One region of the Pelagibacterium nitratireducens genome, then DNA from elsewhere that is predicted to be linked to it. Evidence: predicted binding sites of a transcription regulator. Region 1 holds the regulator's gene; the other holds the start of a gene.
What was found. Region 1 encodes LexA, which represses DNA repair genes until DNA is damaged. Its sites were predicted from a motif close to TGTTCNNNNTGTGTTCNG; they were not measured.
Positions count from the first base shown of each region.

Region 2: V6617_RS03135 (helicase-related protein) is a predicted target of LexA. The motif match lies at 3,951-3,968, and genes of this name have one in related genera.

Region 1 is NZ_CP146275.1:2,133,910-2,141,995, reverse strand. It holds gene gltX (glutamate--tRNA ligase) at 133-1,569, opposite strand; gene V6617_RS10615 (ComEC/Rec2 family competence protein) at 1,750-3,768, shown strand; gene lexA (transcriptional repressor LexA) at 3,804-4,511, opposite strand; gene V6617_RS10605 (tripartite tricarboxylate transporter substrate-binding protein) at 4,640-5,737, opposite strand; gene V6617_RS10600 (response regulator transcription factor) at 5,977-6,621, shown strand; gene V6617_RS10595 (sensor histidine kinase) at 6,618-8,051, shown strand.
Region 2 is NZ_CP146275.1:593,225-601,310, forward strand. It holds gene V6617_RS03120 (helix-turn-helix domain-containing protein) at 1-23, shown strand, start outside; gene fdxA (ferredoxin FdxA) at 31-369, opposite strand; gene V6617_RS03130 (RNA-binding S4 domain-containing protein) at 550-879, opposite strand; gene V6617_RS03135 (helicase-related protein) at 884-3,853, opposite strand; gene V6617_RS03140 (AAA family ATPase) at 4,297-4,842, shown strand; gene V6617_RS03145 (helix-turn-helix domain-containing protein) at 4,916-5,512, shown strand; gene V6617_RS03150 (MFS transporter) at 5,509-6,759, shown strand; gene V6617_RS03155 (hypothetical protein) at 6,756-7,223, opposite strand; gene V6617_RS03160 (DUF3108 domain-containing protein) at 7,316-8,086, opposite strand, start outside.

The DNA.
Region 1 (8,086 bases):
TGAGCACGCACAATGACGTCTTTGAAAAATGCTTCGCTTGGGTATCCGAAATTGTCACACCATGCAACTACGTCAAGGATCTTGACGTATAGGTAAATATAGATCGCAATTCAGAAAACAGCGAGGATGGCGCTAGGAATGAACCCCGGTGCCAACGCCCACTACATCTGAAAGCCGGGCCAAGCTCTCTTCGCGCCCAATCAATACCATGACCTCGAAAATGCCCGGCGAAATTGTTCGCCCCGTAAGGGCGGCCCGCAAGGGTTGGGCAACCTTGCCCAGCTTCAACCCCACTGTCTCTGCATAGGTCCGCACGGTCCCATCCAGACTTTCGACGGACCAGCCATCGAGGGACGAAAACGCGGTCGTCAGCGCTGCCAGATGCGCAACGCTCTCTTCATTGAGCAGTGCTGCCGCCTTTTCTTCGATAGGAAGCGGCCGTTCCGCATAGATGAACTGCGCCAGGTCGATCAGCTCCAGTACGGTCTTGGCACGCGGTTGAAGCTCTGGAATGGCAGCAAGCACGGTGTCCTTGTTGGAAACCAGCCCGGCATAGTCCGCATTTCGCCCGGTTTCCGATGCCGTCTCAACCATCACATCGTAGAGCCGGGCAGGGTCGGTCGAGCGGATATAGTGGCCGTTTAGATTGTCGAGCTTGACGAAATCGAAGCGTGAAGCGCCCTTGTTAAGGGCCTCGAGCGAGAACCACTCGACCATCTGGTCGGTCGAAAATATCTCGTCATCGCCATGCGCCCAGCCCAGGCGGGCAAGATAATTGCGCAACGCTTCGGGCAGGTATCCCATTTGCCGATAGGTTTCGACCCCCATGGCGCCATGCCGCTTGGAAAGCTTTGCGCCATCCGGCCCGTGGATCAGCGGAATATGCGCCATTTCCGGGATATCCCAGCCCATGGCCCGATAAATCACGATCTGCCGGGCGGCATTGGTCAGATGATCGTCGCCCCGGATGATATGGGTAACGCCCATGTCGTGATCGTCAACTACCACGGCGTGCATATAGGTGGGTGTTCCATCAGAGCGCAGGATGATGAAATCGTCGAGGTTTTCAGCCTTGAAGACCACATCGCCCTGCACCCGGTCCTTGACCACGATGTCACCGGACTGTGGGGCCTTGATCCGTACGACAGGCTTGACACCCTCAGGCGCTTCTGATGCATCGCGGTCGCGCCAGCGCCCGTCATAGCGCGGCGGGCGGCCTTCGGCGCGCGCCTTGTCGCGCATCTCGGTCAATTCCTGAGGCGTGCAATAACACTTGTAGGCATTACCGCTTTCGAGCAGTTCTAACGCAATCTCGGCGTGCCGGTCTGCCCGCACGAACTGGCTGATCGGGGTCCCGTCCCAATCGAGGCCAAGCCAGCTCATGCCGTCCAGAATGGCCGCCACGGCGGCCTCGGTAGAGCGCTCGCGGTCGGTGTCTTCAATGCGCAGCAGCATCTTTCCACCCATCTTGCGCGCGAACGCCCAGTTGAACAGTGCGGTTCGCGCGCCCCCGATATGCAGGAAACCTGTGGGAGAAGGCGCAAAACGCGTTACGACGGGTTTGGACATAAGGCTTACCGCTTGGAGAAATGTTTGGCCCGTGTGTACCATAGCGCCCAACGAGCGCAAGGGTTGGGGGCGCGCAAGATGGTCGACTTTCCTGTCGCCAAAAATCTTCGGCAGGGACGGGCGGCTGGGCCGCTTGCGTGGCTCGTGGCCCGGATCTCTGCTCTTTGTGCTGGCTTGCGCATGGCGGTCCTCGACGCCGTGACCCAGCGTCGCAACTTCATTCTCTTTCCCTTCTTCATGATCGCTGGGCTCATCGTCTATCGCGTGCTTCCAAGTGAACCGGCGTTTATTGCTCTCGCGACCCTGATCGGTTTCACCTTCGCAACTGCCTGGCTTGGCCGTGATCGTGCCCCGATCCGGGAAATTGCTCTTCTTGCATCGATGTTCGCTCTCGGCATGGTTCTCCTGCCCGTTCATGGTGCGCTGTTCGGTACCCGGATGCTCGAGAGCCCCCGCTATGGCACCTATACGGCGCGCATTGAGGCTGTCACCTACAACGATGGCAGCGAACAACGCTGGGTCCTTTCCGATGTCGCTGGCGAATTGGATTGGACGCTCCCCAATGTTCGCCTGGCCCGCGTCACTGTGCCCGGTGCTTACGATGTTTCCCCCGGCGACACCATAACGGCTCGCATCCGCTTTTATCCGGTTCCGCCGCCCGCCGTCCCGGGCGGCTACGACTCCCAGTTCGTGAGCCATTTTGATGGCATCGGTGCCTATGGAACTGCATTCGGCGATATCGAAATCTCGAAAAGCGGCGCCGGGGGGCTGTCGCGCGCGGTCAAGGACCTTCGCGCCGCCATCACAACGCGTATCGTATCCCAACTGGGCGAACGCATCGGTGGTATCGCTGCGGCGCTCGTCACCGGTGACCAGAGCCGGATCACCGAGGATGACCGCAATCTGATGGCATCGGCCGGCATCGCCCATGTCATTGCCATTTCCGGTCTGCACCTGACGCTGGTGGCGGGCACCATGTTCGCCTGCGTTCGCTTTTTTCTCTCACTGGGCCATGGTGTCACCCAACGCTTCCCCATAAAAAAGATCGCCGCGGGTTTTGGTATTGCCACGGCGCTAGCCTACATGGTGATTTCGGGTATGGTTATCCCGGCGGTGCGCTCGACCATCATGCTCGCGCTCATCTTTGCCGCCATCATTGCCGGGCGGCAGGCACTGACCATGCGCAACGTGGCGATCGCCGGTCTGGCAATCATCGTTTTCGAACCCACCAGCGTCTTCCGCGCTTCTTTTCAGCTCTCCTTTGCCGCCGTCATCGCTTTGATAGCGGCTTACGAATTGGCTCGGCGCAATCGGGAGGACAGGGAACGCCCACAGCGGGGCAGGGCGCTGACCCTGATGCTCGACATTGCTACCACCAGCATCATTGCCGGTCTGGCAACACTGGTCTTTACCGCCTACCACTTCCAGCAGACCGCGCCATTCGGGGTGTTGGGTAACCTTATGGTTATGCCCATCGTGAGCTTTGTGATGATGCCTGCTGCTCTGCTCGGAACCTTGCTGCTCCCTCTTGGCCTCGAGGCCATTCCCTATGCTGGGCTCGGCTGGAGCATCGAGGCTATGCTCTGGTGCGCCGGTTTCGTCCGAAATTTGAGCGGCGGGTTCGACCCGAGTCCCATACTGTCCCCGGTCGCGCTCGGCGTCGCTCTGTTCGCATTGGCATGGCTGGCCTATTTTCGAACCCACATGCGCATAACTGGCCCCATTGTCGCGGTTCCGCTCATCGCTTTTTTCTGTCTCGAGCAGGCGCCCGACATATTCATTGCCGATCAAAGCCAGGCATTGGCCGTCCGCAGCGGAGACCGGGTTGCCCTGATCGCCGGCCGCAACAATACCTTTGCCACCACCATCTGGTCAGAACGCTATCTGACGGTTATCGAAGACGCCCACACCGCCACAGGTTGCGACAGTCTGGGCTGCATCCTCTCGACCGAGGAGGGCTATACCGTAGCGCTGGTCAAATCTCGCGACGCGTTTGACGAAGATTGCCGCATCGCCGAGATCGTCATCGCCCGCCTGACTGCGCCGCCCCAATGCGAGACGGCAGCCAAACTGGTTGTCGACGCTTCAGACCTCGCCCGCTATGGCGCTCATATGATCGATTGGAATGGCCCCGATCTGCCGCCAACAATCCGCACCGCCATCGACGGACCGGACCGCCCGTGGCGCATCCAGCTTTAGGGCCTTGAGGACAACAAGGCTAAGTCAAAGAAAATCTAGTAGCGCCGCAGCAATCCCACCAGACGTCCCTGAACCTTCACGCGGTCAGGACCGAAAATCCGGGTTTCGTAAGCCGGGTTGGCCGCCTCCAGCGCCACGGCGTTTCCCTTCTTGCGCAGGCGTTTAAGGGTTGCTTCCTCGTCATCGACCAGCGCGACAACGATCTCACCATTTCCGGCAGCATCCTGCTTGCGAATCAAGACAGTATCGCCGTCGAAAATCCCGGCATCGATCATCGAATCCCCCCGCACTTCGAGTGCGAAATGTTCTCCAGAACCCAGCATTTCGGGTGGAACCGCAATGGAATGAGAGTGAGTCTGGATCGCCTCGATCGGCACACCCGCCGCAATGCGCCCCATCACCGGAATGGCCACCGATCCGCCATTGTCCTGGCGGGGCGCCACGGTCTTGGCTGGCACCTTGCCCAGCGTACCCTCGATCACCGAAGGTTCAAACCGCGCCTTACGCCCGCCCAGCGACGGATTCATCGAATCCGGCAGCTTAACGACTTCGAGCGCTCGAGCCCGGTTGGGCAAACGGCGGATAAAGCCACGCTCTTCCAGCGCCGTGATGAGCCGGTGGATGCCCGACTTCGATTTCAGATCCAGCGCTTCCTTCATTTCGTCGAACGAGGGCGGAATGCCGCTCTCTTTCATCCGCTCATGGATGAACATCAGAAGTTCGTGCTGTTTACGCGTCAACATTGGCGGATCCCTCGGCGGCGTCGAATCGGAACAAATATTGAACTTTTATACATGTTCCGTAAATGTTCCGCAAGCGTCCACTGTAATCACGGCTCTAGCAGCGCCTCTCGATTGCCGGCCGGTGCGTTCTATTGATCGCTCAACCGCACCGCATATTCGTTCGAGAGCATGTCGAGTATACGCTTGCGGACCGCCGGATCGATCGTCGTCCCTTCGATAAACAGGGCTTCCGCCGCGCGATCGGTGACCTGCTCATAGGCCCCCAGAACGCTTGAAACTTCGGCGCGATACTGGGGGTCGGCAAAGATATCACGCCAGGCTTGGCGCCATGTCTCGACGATTTCCGGCGGCGTGCCGCCCGGTAGAATCACCATCTTCTGAGCGGCAAATCCGGCGATATTGAAAGCGCGATAGGCCTCATAGTCGGGCCCGGAAGGCGGCTCGCCGTGTAACATCTCATACACTTCTTCGACGATGGGCAGATCGGGAAAGGTCGGATCGCGCTGCATCACACCATTTTCGTCGAGGATGCCCCAACTCATAAGTGGCACGGCGTCGCCGGCCTCGGCCATCGGAACAACGTTGCGCAAGTACGAGGCCGTTGTCTGGTAGTCGATGCTGACTTCGCCTCGTTCCATGGCGATCAGCCCGTCGGCGCGACCGGTGTAGCCGAACACATAGCTGACATCAAAACCAAGTAACCGGAAGGCCAGCATGGGAACGAGGTCGAGCGATGTTGGCCCCTGGCTCGCAAACACCAGGGTCTGGTCGGCAAGCCTGTCGATGTCGTCGGGACCCTCGACCCCCGTTCCGGGCGCGACGTAAACCACCCCTCCGGTCGGTGCTACCATCACCACTTCCCAGTCCTTGTAATCGTAACGCACACGCAGATCGCCCAGCAGGTAGGGAAATTGTGTCGATCCCGAAGTCCCCAGAATGGTCAGCCCGTCCGGCCGGGCACGGCTGGCAAACGTGTTGGGACCACGGGTGCCGCCTCCGCCGGGTTCATTGACGATTTCGATTTCTGGATGACCCGGCAGGTGCCGGCTCAGAAATGGCGCATTGAACCGCGCCCAGGTATCCGATCCGCCGCTCCGGCTAAAGGGAATGATCCACTCGATGGTCTCGCCCTGGAAACTGACCTCGGCGAAGGCCGTGGTCGCGGGAGCCAGAGACAATCCAAATCCCGCGCTCAAGGCCCGTGCCCAACGCAGCAGTCCGCTCATAATCCTCCTCCAATGACAGGCGTGAACCGATGATCCTCCGAGCGCAGGCCGGTCCGGCCAATGTCTAACGCCTCATTGGGCGCGAGGCCACCCCTCACGGAAATTTGCTTGCCAGCCAGGTCCCGGCGGGGTCACATTGTCCAAACAGAAGGGGCTTTGCGCCGCGCGATCCCCGCTGTTGAAAAAATGAACACGGAAGGTAGAGGCGTTTGCGCATCGTTTTGATCGAAGACAACACAATGTTGGCGCGCGCAGTCATTCAGTCATTACAGGACGAAGGGCACGCCGTCGATTGGCTGGCCAATGGCGATGATGGCGCTCAATTTCTGTCAACCGAGGGCGCCGATCTGGCCATTGTCGATATCAACCTTCCCAAACGCAGTGGCCTCGATGTCATTCGCACTCTGGGCACCGAACGCAACGATATTCCCGTGCTTGTGCTGACGGCCCGCGACAGCCTCCATGACCGTATCATCGGACTCGACGCGGGCGCCGATGACTACATGACCAAGCCCTTCGAAATGGCCGAGCTCAATGCGCGCGTGCGCGCCCTGGGGCGCCGCAGGGGCCAGCGTGTGCACAACATTGAGGCCATGGGACAGCTCAGCTACGACAGGCTTTCGCGTCAGCTCGTAGGCCCTGATGGACTGATAGCTCTTCCCCGGCGCGAACTTGCGCTTTGGGAGGTGTTGTTCGACCATGCCGAGCGTGTCGTGCCCAAGGACGCCCTGTGCGACAGCATCTATGGGACAGGTGCCGATATCGACGTCAACGCTGTCGAGTTGCTGGTGTCCCGCCTGCGCCGCAAGATCGAACCGTTCGGCATCACAATAAGGGCTATCCGCGGGCTCGGCTATGTGCTCCGCCCGGTGGCGGTCCAATGAGCGCTGGACCAGTCAGTACACGAAGCCTTCGCGCCCGGCTTTTTGTGCTGCTGGTCGTACCGTTGATCTTTGTTGCCTTGGCCTCGAGCGCCGTGCGCTATTGGTCGGCGCAGAACATGTCCAAAGACCTCTACGACGACACGCTCAAGGTGGTGGCACACGCCGTTGCCCGCGAGGTTGTGCTGACCAAGGGTGACCTTGTTGCCGATGCGCTGCTTGATTCTCTGGTCGGCGCGCTGGGCGATCCGATCTATTATCAGGTTCGCGCCGCCGACGGCCGCTTCGTGACCGGCCACTCCGACGCGCCGGTGCCCTCGGCCAACCTGGTGGTTCCGGGTGGCACACCGGTCTTTTTCGACAGCACATACAACGGTCGACCGGTCCGAGCTGTCATCCTGCGTGAATTCATAGCTGATATCGATTTCGATGGCTGGACCACGGTTCAGGTTTGGCAAACGGTCACCCAACGGCAGGCTCTGTCTCTCTCGCTCGTTGGCCAATCTGTTTTCAATCTCCTGCTTATCGTTGGCTCTGCAGCGGTTCTGTTCTGGTTCGGCATCAATCGGGGTCTGACCCCGCTCACCGATTTGCGAAGCGCCGTGGGATTGCGCTCGGCCAGCGATTTGCGCCCCATCCGCCGCCCTGTGCCCCACGAGGTTGCTCCATTGGTCGAGACCATCAACAGCCTGTTTGCCCGGCTCAAGGACGAACTCGATAGGCGCAACGCCTTTATCGGCAACGCGGCCCATCAATTGCGCAATCCAGTTGCCGCCATTCAGGCCCAGGCCGAGGCCGCCCTCAGCGCGAGCAGCGACCACGGTCGCACGGCCCGTCTGCAGGATTTGGCGCAAGCGGCGCGCCAGCTTTCGCGCATGAGCCATCAATTGCTCAATTTCGACATCGCCAATGAGGGCAGGGGCGACGACCTTCAACCACCATCCGACCTCACCCGGCTGGTCGCCGATGTGGCCCGCCGGCATGTGCCCCGAGCCCTCAAGGCCCATGTCGATATAGAACTTGAATCTGCCACCGAGCCCCTGCCGGTTGCCGGCAACCGCGTTATGCTTGAAGAGGCGATCGACAATCTCATCGACAATGGTCTCAAATATGGCTGTGCCGAAGGCGGACGGCTTTCGCTCGTTGTCGAGCGTGTGGGCAATATGGCCGCCCTAACCGTTTCCGATGATGGTCCCGGTATTCCGCCCGAAGCCAGCGACCGGGTGTTCGACAGATTTGTGCGGCTGTCCGACGACAGCGATGGAGGATGCGGTCTTGGCCTGTCTATCGTCCGGGCCATTGCTCAACGGGCGGGGGGTGATGTTGGTATCATCTCCGTCGAAAGCGGTTGCACGATACGCCTCGAACTGCCCGTAGCCCAATCGCAAAAGGCCGCTCAGGGCCCTGGGAACGGGGCGATGGCGGCCGAATAGTCGCGGGTTTTGTGCCGGACAGCTTTCCGACAGCT
Region 2 (8,086 bases), 1.5 Mb from region 1:
TGATGCGGAGCCGGGCCGTCTGAGTCTGGATCAGTCGCCTTCGCCGGGTTCTTCGGAGAAGAATTTTTCGAACTTGCCTTCGACGCCGTCCATCTCCTTGGCGTCCGGCAATTCGTCGCGCTTTTCGGTGAGGTTGGGCCAGATAGAGGCGTATTTGGTGTTCACCTCAAGCCATTTTTCCAACCCGGGCTCGGTGTCGGGCTTGATGGCGTCGGCGGGGCATTCGGGCTCGCACACCCCGCAGTCGATGCACTCGTCGGGGTGGATGACCAGCATGTTTTCACCTTCATAAAAGCAATCGACCGGGCAGACTTCCACGCAGTCGGTGTATTTGCACTTGATGCAATTGTCGGTGACGACATAGGTCATGGGGCAATCCTGATAGCTGGCGGTGTGAGGAAATGGCCAAGCGCATGCTTGCTAAACGGTTTTGAGTTGGCTTTCAAGGCGTGCGCTTGCCAAGAAGGCGCGGCAAAAGCGATCAGGATTCCGGTTTTTCCAAGGTCGGCAGATTGTCGTTTCTTTCGAAACGCCGGCCGGCCTCCTTCCCTAGGTTTCGGTCTTCCGAACCGAAAAAGTGGGACCCAGCTTTTCTGGAAGCCCTTGAGGCGAAATATCCTCGTAAAGCGTGGCTGCAACGCTCGCCGAACCGCGCCGGTCTGCAATCGCCGCGATGCGCAGAACCTTCAGACGGGTGTGGATCTGGAGGGTCAATCCGTCTCCCGCACCGACCCTGCGGTCACTGTCGAGAACGCGCTGGCCGTTGACCCGCACGGCGCCGGACTCGATGAGTTTCTGGGCCAGTGTGCGGGTCTTGGTGATGCGGGCATGCCAGAGCCATTTGTCGAGGCGCTGACGATCCTGCCGCTCGGAGGGCATGACCTTATTTGCGGGTCTTGAGCGCGGCGAGCGCTGCAAAGGGCGAATCGGGGTCGATGGGCTTTTCACGCCGTTCGGGACGGGGGCGCTCGTTGGCGCGATTGTCCTGATGTCCGCCCTTGCCGGGCTGGCCCGGTTTTCCGCCCTTGCCCTTGAAGCGCTGCTGGCCCTCGGGGCGCGGGGGGCGATTGCCTTCGCGTTTGTTGCGTTCGGGGCGGGTGCGCTCGGGACGGCGACCGGCCGGGAACCACACTTCGTCGAACTCGGGCTCGGCGGGTACAGCAGCATCGGCTTCGGCTGCCGCAGGGACCGGCTCGGAATCGGCGGTCGCCTCGGGGGCAGGTACGGGCTCGTCAGCGACACCTTCTGCGACGGCCTCGACCGGAGCGCCTTCAAGCGCTGCTTCGGCGACAGCGGTTTGGGCAATCGGTTCGGCGGGCGCCGATTCGGCTTGAGCGGTATCAGCGGCGGGCGTCTCAGCGGTAGCCGGGTCGGCAGCGGGCATTGGTTCAGCCGACGTCGTTTCGGCCGGCACCTTGGGCGTGCGGCGCAGGCGATAGCCCAAAGATTTCAGAATCGAGGCGAAGTCTTCGCCGGCGCAGCCCAAGAGCGAGGTCATCTCGACGGTAACGCGGAAACCATTGGCCTCGGCTGCCCCTTCGGGCGGCGGGGTGTCGACGGGGCGGTTGGCGTCATAGGCGACGAGCGGGCGGATGATGTCGGCCAGGCGCTCGAGGATATCGACGCGCACGATGCGTTCACCGGCGACCTTAAAGCCGGCAACCTCGTAAAGGCGGCGGTCGAAAGTGGGATCGATGGGAAAGGAGGTGCGGCCAGACAAAATGATATGGGGCAATTCGGAAATGCCCGGCTGACGCACGCCGCCATGCTTGAGACCCCACAGGATCAGCGCCAGTTCGCGCGGCGCGGGCTTGAGGGTCAACGGCAGGTAGATGTGGTGGGCACCGAATTTCACGCCGAGCTTGCGCAGCTTGGCGCGGGTGTCCTGATCGAGCGCCTTGACCTCTTCGGCGATTTCGGGCCGGGCGATGATGCCCAGGTTTTCGGCCAGCCGGAAAGCGATGCCGCGGGCGGCGCCTTCGAGTTCGGCCGGCTCGAGCAGGGCGATGACCTGTTCGAGCTGGGTGTTGATATGATGGCGCAGCCAGAGCGAAAGGCGATCATCGACCTTTTCGAGATCGGGGCCTGAAAGGCTCTCGTCGGCCAAAATGATGATGCGGGGGGCAAAAAGGGTGGCGCCTTCGGCCAGTTCAGCCACCACTTCACCACGCCAGCGGATCACGCCGTCGGTGGCGAGGACGAATTCCTCATTGGGCGCGCCGGCCAGACGGTCCGCGCGTTTGGCGATTTCGGGCGCGACAACCGAGGTGGCCGCGGAGCGCAGGTTTTTCGAATCGGCCTCGCCGTCGATGCGCGAGAGCGTGAATCGGAACCCTTCGATCGTGCCGATGATGTGGCCTTCGATCGCGAGTTCGCCGTTTTCGGTGATTTCTGGTGATACCATCTGCTTGTCTCTAAGATGACGCATCAGCACACTGGTCCGCCGGTCGACGAAACGCTGGATCAGCCTTTCGTGCAGGGCGTCGGACAAAGCGTCCTCGATCGCTCGGGTCGTTTTCTGCCAGTGCGTGGGGTCTTCCAGCCAGTTCCTGCGGTTAGAAATGAAAGTCCAGGTCCGAATCTGGCGGATCCGGTTGGACAGCGTATCGATGTCGCCAACCGTATTGTCGCAGAACCGGACCTGCTCGGCAATCCAGTCAGCGTCTATCCTTCCTGCTAATGCAAGGCCGGAAAAGATTCGGGTGACGATTTCGCCATGGGCGGCGGGGGAAATGTCGCGGAAATCGGGGATCTGGCAACAGGCCCAGGCCAATTCGGTGCGTTCGCGGGAATTGGCTAGTTGGCCTTCCTCGCGGCGCAGGAGAAATTCGAGGGCCCGCTGGTCGGTGGCGACGGGCACGCGGGTGAGAGCCGGGTGTTCGGGCGTGACCTCGAGGCTGGCGTGCAGGGCGGTCAGCGAGGAAAAATCAAGGTCGCGGTTGCGCCACTGGAGTTGTTTGACGGGCGCGAAGTCATGGGCTTCGAGGGCGGCAATGGTTTCCTCGTCAAAGGGGTCGGTGCCGCCGGTGACGCCAAAGGTGCCGTCGCGCATATGGCGTCCGGCGCGGCCGGCGATCTGGCCGATTTCGGCGGGCGTCAAAGGGCGGAACTGGCGACCGTCATATTTGGAATCGGAGGCAAAGGCGACGTGGGTGACGTCGAGATTGAGCCCCATGCCGATGGCGTCGGTGGCCACGAGAAATTCCACATCGCCGTTCTGGAACAAATCGACCTGGGCGTTGCGGGTGCGCGGGGAGAGCGAGCCCATGACGACGGCAGCCCCGCCCCGTTCGCGGCGCAGCAATTCGGCAATGGCGTAAACTTCCGAAGCGGAAAAGGCGACGATGGCTGAGCGGCGCGGCAGGCGCGAAATCTTGCGCGACCCGGCCCAGCTCAGCTGGGAAAAGCGGGGGCGGAAGGTGATGTCGGCATGGGGCAAAAGGCGCCGGATGACCGGCTCCATGGTCTGGGCGCCCAACAGCAGGGTTTCGGCGCGGCCGCGGGCGTGCAGCAGGCGGTCGGTAAAGACGTGGCCGCGATCGAAATCGATTGCGGTCTGTATTTCGTCGATGGCGAGGAAATCGGCCATCATGTCGGTGGGCATGGCCTCGACAGTGGCCACCCAGTAGCGGGCGGCCTTTGGCACGATGCGTTCTTCGCCGGTGACCAGGGCCACCGCCGATTCGCCGACCCGTTCGACGACCCGGTTATAGACCTCGCGGGCCAGAAGGCGCAGCGGCAGGCCGATAACGCCCGAGCGATAGGCCAGCATGCGCTCGATGGCATAGTGGGTTTTGCCCGTATTGGTGGGGCCGAGCACGGCCTTTACGGCCTGGGATGGTGTTGTGGTCATCGGCTCTGGGAAAGGGCAAGGGTAAAGGCTTTTGCCCCGCAAGGTGGTGTATCAAAGCGGGAAAGGCAATGGCCGGTGGGCGGGCAAACTTAACAATTTGAACGAAAACGGAACAAACCCGAACCGAATCGGGGAGCGGGTCTGAATCCTGATTTGTTCCCTACAGCATGTGGTGGTGGGGTGGAGCGGTGGGCCACTAAAGCAGCGTCGGGCGCCGTCACGCGGGCGAAAAAGGCAGCAAAACCGTTCATCTTGGTTGCCAACTGGTTAACGGGCGGGAAATCGGGGCAAGTGCTGATGAAGCGTTAAGACGATTTTTTTATCCGCGCGATGCGGATAAAGGGGCGATGGCCCGGTTGCCGGGGTAAAAATTCTTTCATTTTGACGAAAAAGATTTTGACCGTCCCGGAATGGGACGTCGGCGATATTGCGGCGGAGCGGACATGAGCGAGAAATTTGTGGTGATTTCGGGCTGTTCGGGCGGAGGCAAGTCCACGCTGCTGGCCGAACTGGACGCGCGGGGCTTTGCGACCGTCGAGGAACCCGGCCGCCGGATCGTGGCGCAGGAGATGGCCGGGCCGGGGCTGGCGCTGCCGTGGATCGACATGGCGGCGTTTGCGCAGCGGGCCATGGCGCTGGCGCTGGAGGACCGGGTGCGGGCCGGGGATCTTCAGGGCTGGGTGTTTTTCGACAGAGGACTGGTCGATGCGGCCGTGGCGCTCGAATCGGTGGATGGGGGTGAACTGGACCGGAGCGTATTGGAGGCGCAACGCTACAATCGAACGGTGTTTCTGACGCCGCCCTGGCGCGAGATCTATGTGACCGATCCCGAACGGCAGCATGGTTTTGAGGAAGCGGTTGCCGAGTATGACCGGCTGGAGCGGGCGTATCCGGCGCTGGGCTATGAGGTTATCGTACTTCCCAGGATCGGCGTTTCCGAGCGTGTGAACTTTGTGCTGGCGCGGTTGGAAAACCTACCGGGCGCATGATTGCAAATAAATGTTTGCAAAATAATCTTTGCGATTATAGCCTGGTGGCAATTGATGCCATCGAGGTTGTCCAATGCGCGAAATTTCCAGAATCGTACCCGATTCCAGAGCGCTCAAGGCGCTGACCCATCCTGAGCGGCTGAAAATGCTGGGCATATTGCGCATGGAGGGGCCGCAGACGGCCACCACGCTGGCCGAGCGGCTTGGGCTCAATTCGGGGGCAACCAGCTACCACTTGCGCCAATTGGCCGAGCACGGGTTCATCGAGGCCGATGAGGCACGCGGCAACAGGCGCGACCGCTGGTGGAAGGCGCGGCACGAAGCGACCATGATCGAGCCTTCCGAGGCCGAGCCGGGCGAAGCGCTCGATGCCAGCATGGCGATGATGCAATCGGTGGTCAGCCACCATGCAGCGGCAATGCAGCGGGCCCATGAGGGGTTTACCGATCTGCCCCACGACTGGAAGAAGGCACAGACCTTTTCCGATTACACAATTGCCATGTCGCCCGAGGCGGCCAGGGCGCTGATGGATGAGATCCACGCGCTGTTGGCGCGGCACAAGGCCGAGGCACCGGCGCCGGGCGAAGACTTGCCCGAGGGCTGGCGAGCGTTCACCGTGCATCTGCACGGCTTTCCCTATCGCCCTTTCGGCAAGGGAGAGGACAAATGAGCGGGCGTCGCGATTTTTTTGCGCTTGTGGTGGCGCAGACCTTTTCGATTTCGGGCACACGGCTGTCGGTGATCGCCATTCCCTGGCTGGTGCTGACGGTAACGGGCGATCCTTTGCTGACCGGGCTCGTGGTGTTTGCCGAAATGGCGCCCTATGTGCTGGCCAAGGCTCTGGGCGGGCCATTGATCGACAGGGTCGGACCGCGGCGGGTTTCGGTTCTTGGGGATTTTTTCGGGCTGTTTGCCGTCGGCGCGATCCCGCTTCTGGCGGCGCTCGAGCTGCTCAGCGTGCCCTTGCTGTTTCCGCTCGTAGCGCTGGTGGGGCTGTTGCAGGGCCCGGCCGATGCGGCAAAGCATGCGCTGGTGCCGCTCGTGGCACGCCGGGGCAAGTTGCCGCTGGAGCGAGTGACGGGCGTTGTGGGCACCATCGAGCGGCTGGCGTCGACGGTGGGGGCCGGTGCGGCCGGGGCGCTGGTAGCCCTGGTGGGGCCGGCCATGGCGCTCAGTTTCAATGCCGTGACCCTGGGTTTTGCGGCGGCGATCCTGCTGGCCGGGGTGCGGCCGGGGACGCGGGAAAAAGCCGAGGCGGATGCGCCAGAGGCAAAGACCAGCTATGGCAGCGAGCTTAGGGAAGGTTTCGCCTTCTTGCGCGGCGATGCCGTTCTGGTGGGGATCGCTGTGATGGTGGCGGTGACCAATCTGCTCGATCAGGCTTATGCTGCGGTTCTGGTGCCGGTGTGGGCTCAGGAGGGCGGGCGCGGCGCCGAAACGCTGGGGCTGATCTTTGCGGTGATGTCGGGATTTTCGGTGCTGGGGGCCATGGTGGCCACCGCGTTGGGCGAGAAGATGCCGAGGCTGCCGGTTTATGTCGGCGCTTTCATGATCATTTCGCTGCCGCGTTTTGCGGTGTTTGCGTTCGATGCGCCGCTGGCCGGCATTCTTGCAACGCTGGCTGTGGGCGGGTTCGCGTCGGGCTTCTTGAATCCCATCCTTTCGGCGGTGATCCTGGAGCGGATACCGGAAAAGCTGGTGGGGCGTGTCTCATCGCTGGTCACGGCCTCGGCCTGGGCGCTCATGCCGTTCGGGGGGATTTTCGGTGGCGCGCTGATCGCCGGGCTGGGGCTTTCGGCGGCGTTCTTTGTCGCGGGGGTCTTTTATCTGGCAATGACGTTGATGCCGCTGGTGTTCAAGCGGTTTCGGGGGTTTTCCAAGCGGCCGCTGGAGGCGGGCCGAGCGCGCGCAGCTTAGATGCGCGGTGGGCGGTTGCTGGCGGATTGCCTGCTGCGCGTTGTGGCGGTCGGGGCAAAACAGAGCATCGCGATTGTTGCCAGCCACGCTATGCTCAAAGGCGGAAAGAAAAGAGGCATGAATAGCAGGAAAAGTGGTCCGGTGAGCACCAGGATACCCTGCAAGGGCGTATACATGACGAATGGCAACAGCACGGGAAAGAGGCCGATCAGTGGGTGCCAGCCGGCATCCCGTGCGCGGCGGACCGAGATGCCGACAATGGAGAGAACAAAGATTGCCAATGTCGCCAGTGCAGCCAAAATAAAAACTGCCATCCCCGCCCCACATGCTCCCGAGCCTGCCGAGCAATCACCCATCGACAAGGAAAAGAGTGTAAAGGCGGCGGCGAAGACAGCAAGGATCACACCGGCCCTGATCAACAGGGCAGTGGCGTAGGATCGCCCGCTCAGCGGTTTGGTAAACATCCCCATGCCCCCAGGTTCAATTGCGGAGCCATTTGGTGCGGCGAATGGGGGTCAGGCAAGCTCAACCGGTGGGCTTGGTAAACGCGCCCCTTTTAGTTGAGCCCGACCAGAACCATTGAAATGTCGCCAAAGCTCGAGCCCATCAGGACACGGTAGGGGATGAAAAAGCCCGAATCACGCAGGGGCATGTACCAGACCAGCATGCGTTTGGAATCGCGGAGATAGGCGGTGATTTCGGACGTTTCGAAATGGCCCGAGATGGGCACGTAGCGCATGGCGCACAGGACCACAGGTCCCTGGTAGGCGGTGCGGGTCGAGGTGGCGGTGGTGGTTTCGACAAAGTTTAAGGGCATGTCGAAGCGCTCGATGCCGGTATAGATGCGCAGGGTGCGGTTGCACAGCGTCCCGTCGAGGGCTTCGCCGCGCAGGATGAAAGCGGCAAGCGGGTCGTTGACCCCGGAACGGTGAGAGGCGTCGACCGGCACGCGGTCGGGATTGTCGCTGAGGGGCGGGGTGACGTCGCCGACCGAGGCATTGCCGCCAGAATAGGCCGTCTGGAGCGCGAAGCGTTCGTTGGCGGTGCGGGTTTCGAGGAAAAAGCGGTTCGACTGCAGGCCGGTGGCGGTGATTGCGCCGCCCGAATTGACGGCGCCCGAGCCTTGCGCGACGACCTGGGCAAGCCCGGCGACGTCGGCCACGACATCGAGCTGGTAGTCCGAGCCTTCAAGCCCGAGCCTGATGTCGATATTGGAGACGTTGATGCCGCCGATGGACACCACGTAGGAGGCGATGGAGCCCTGCTGCTGCGCGGTGGCAGGCGCTGCAAGGCCGAAAGCAAGGAGGGTGCCGAGGGCGAGAGAAGA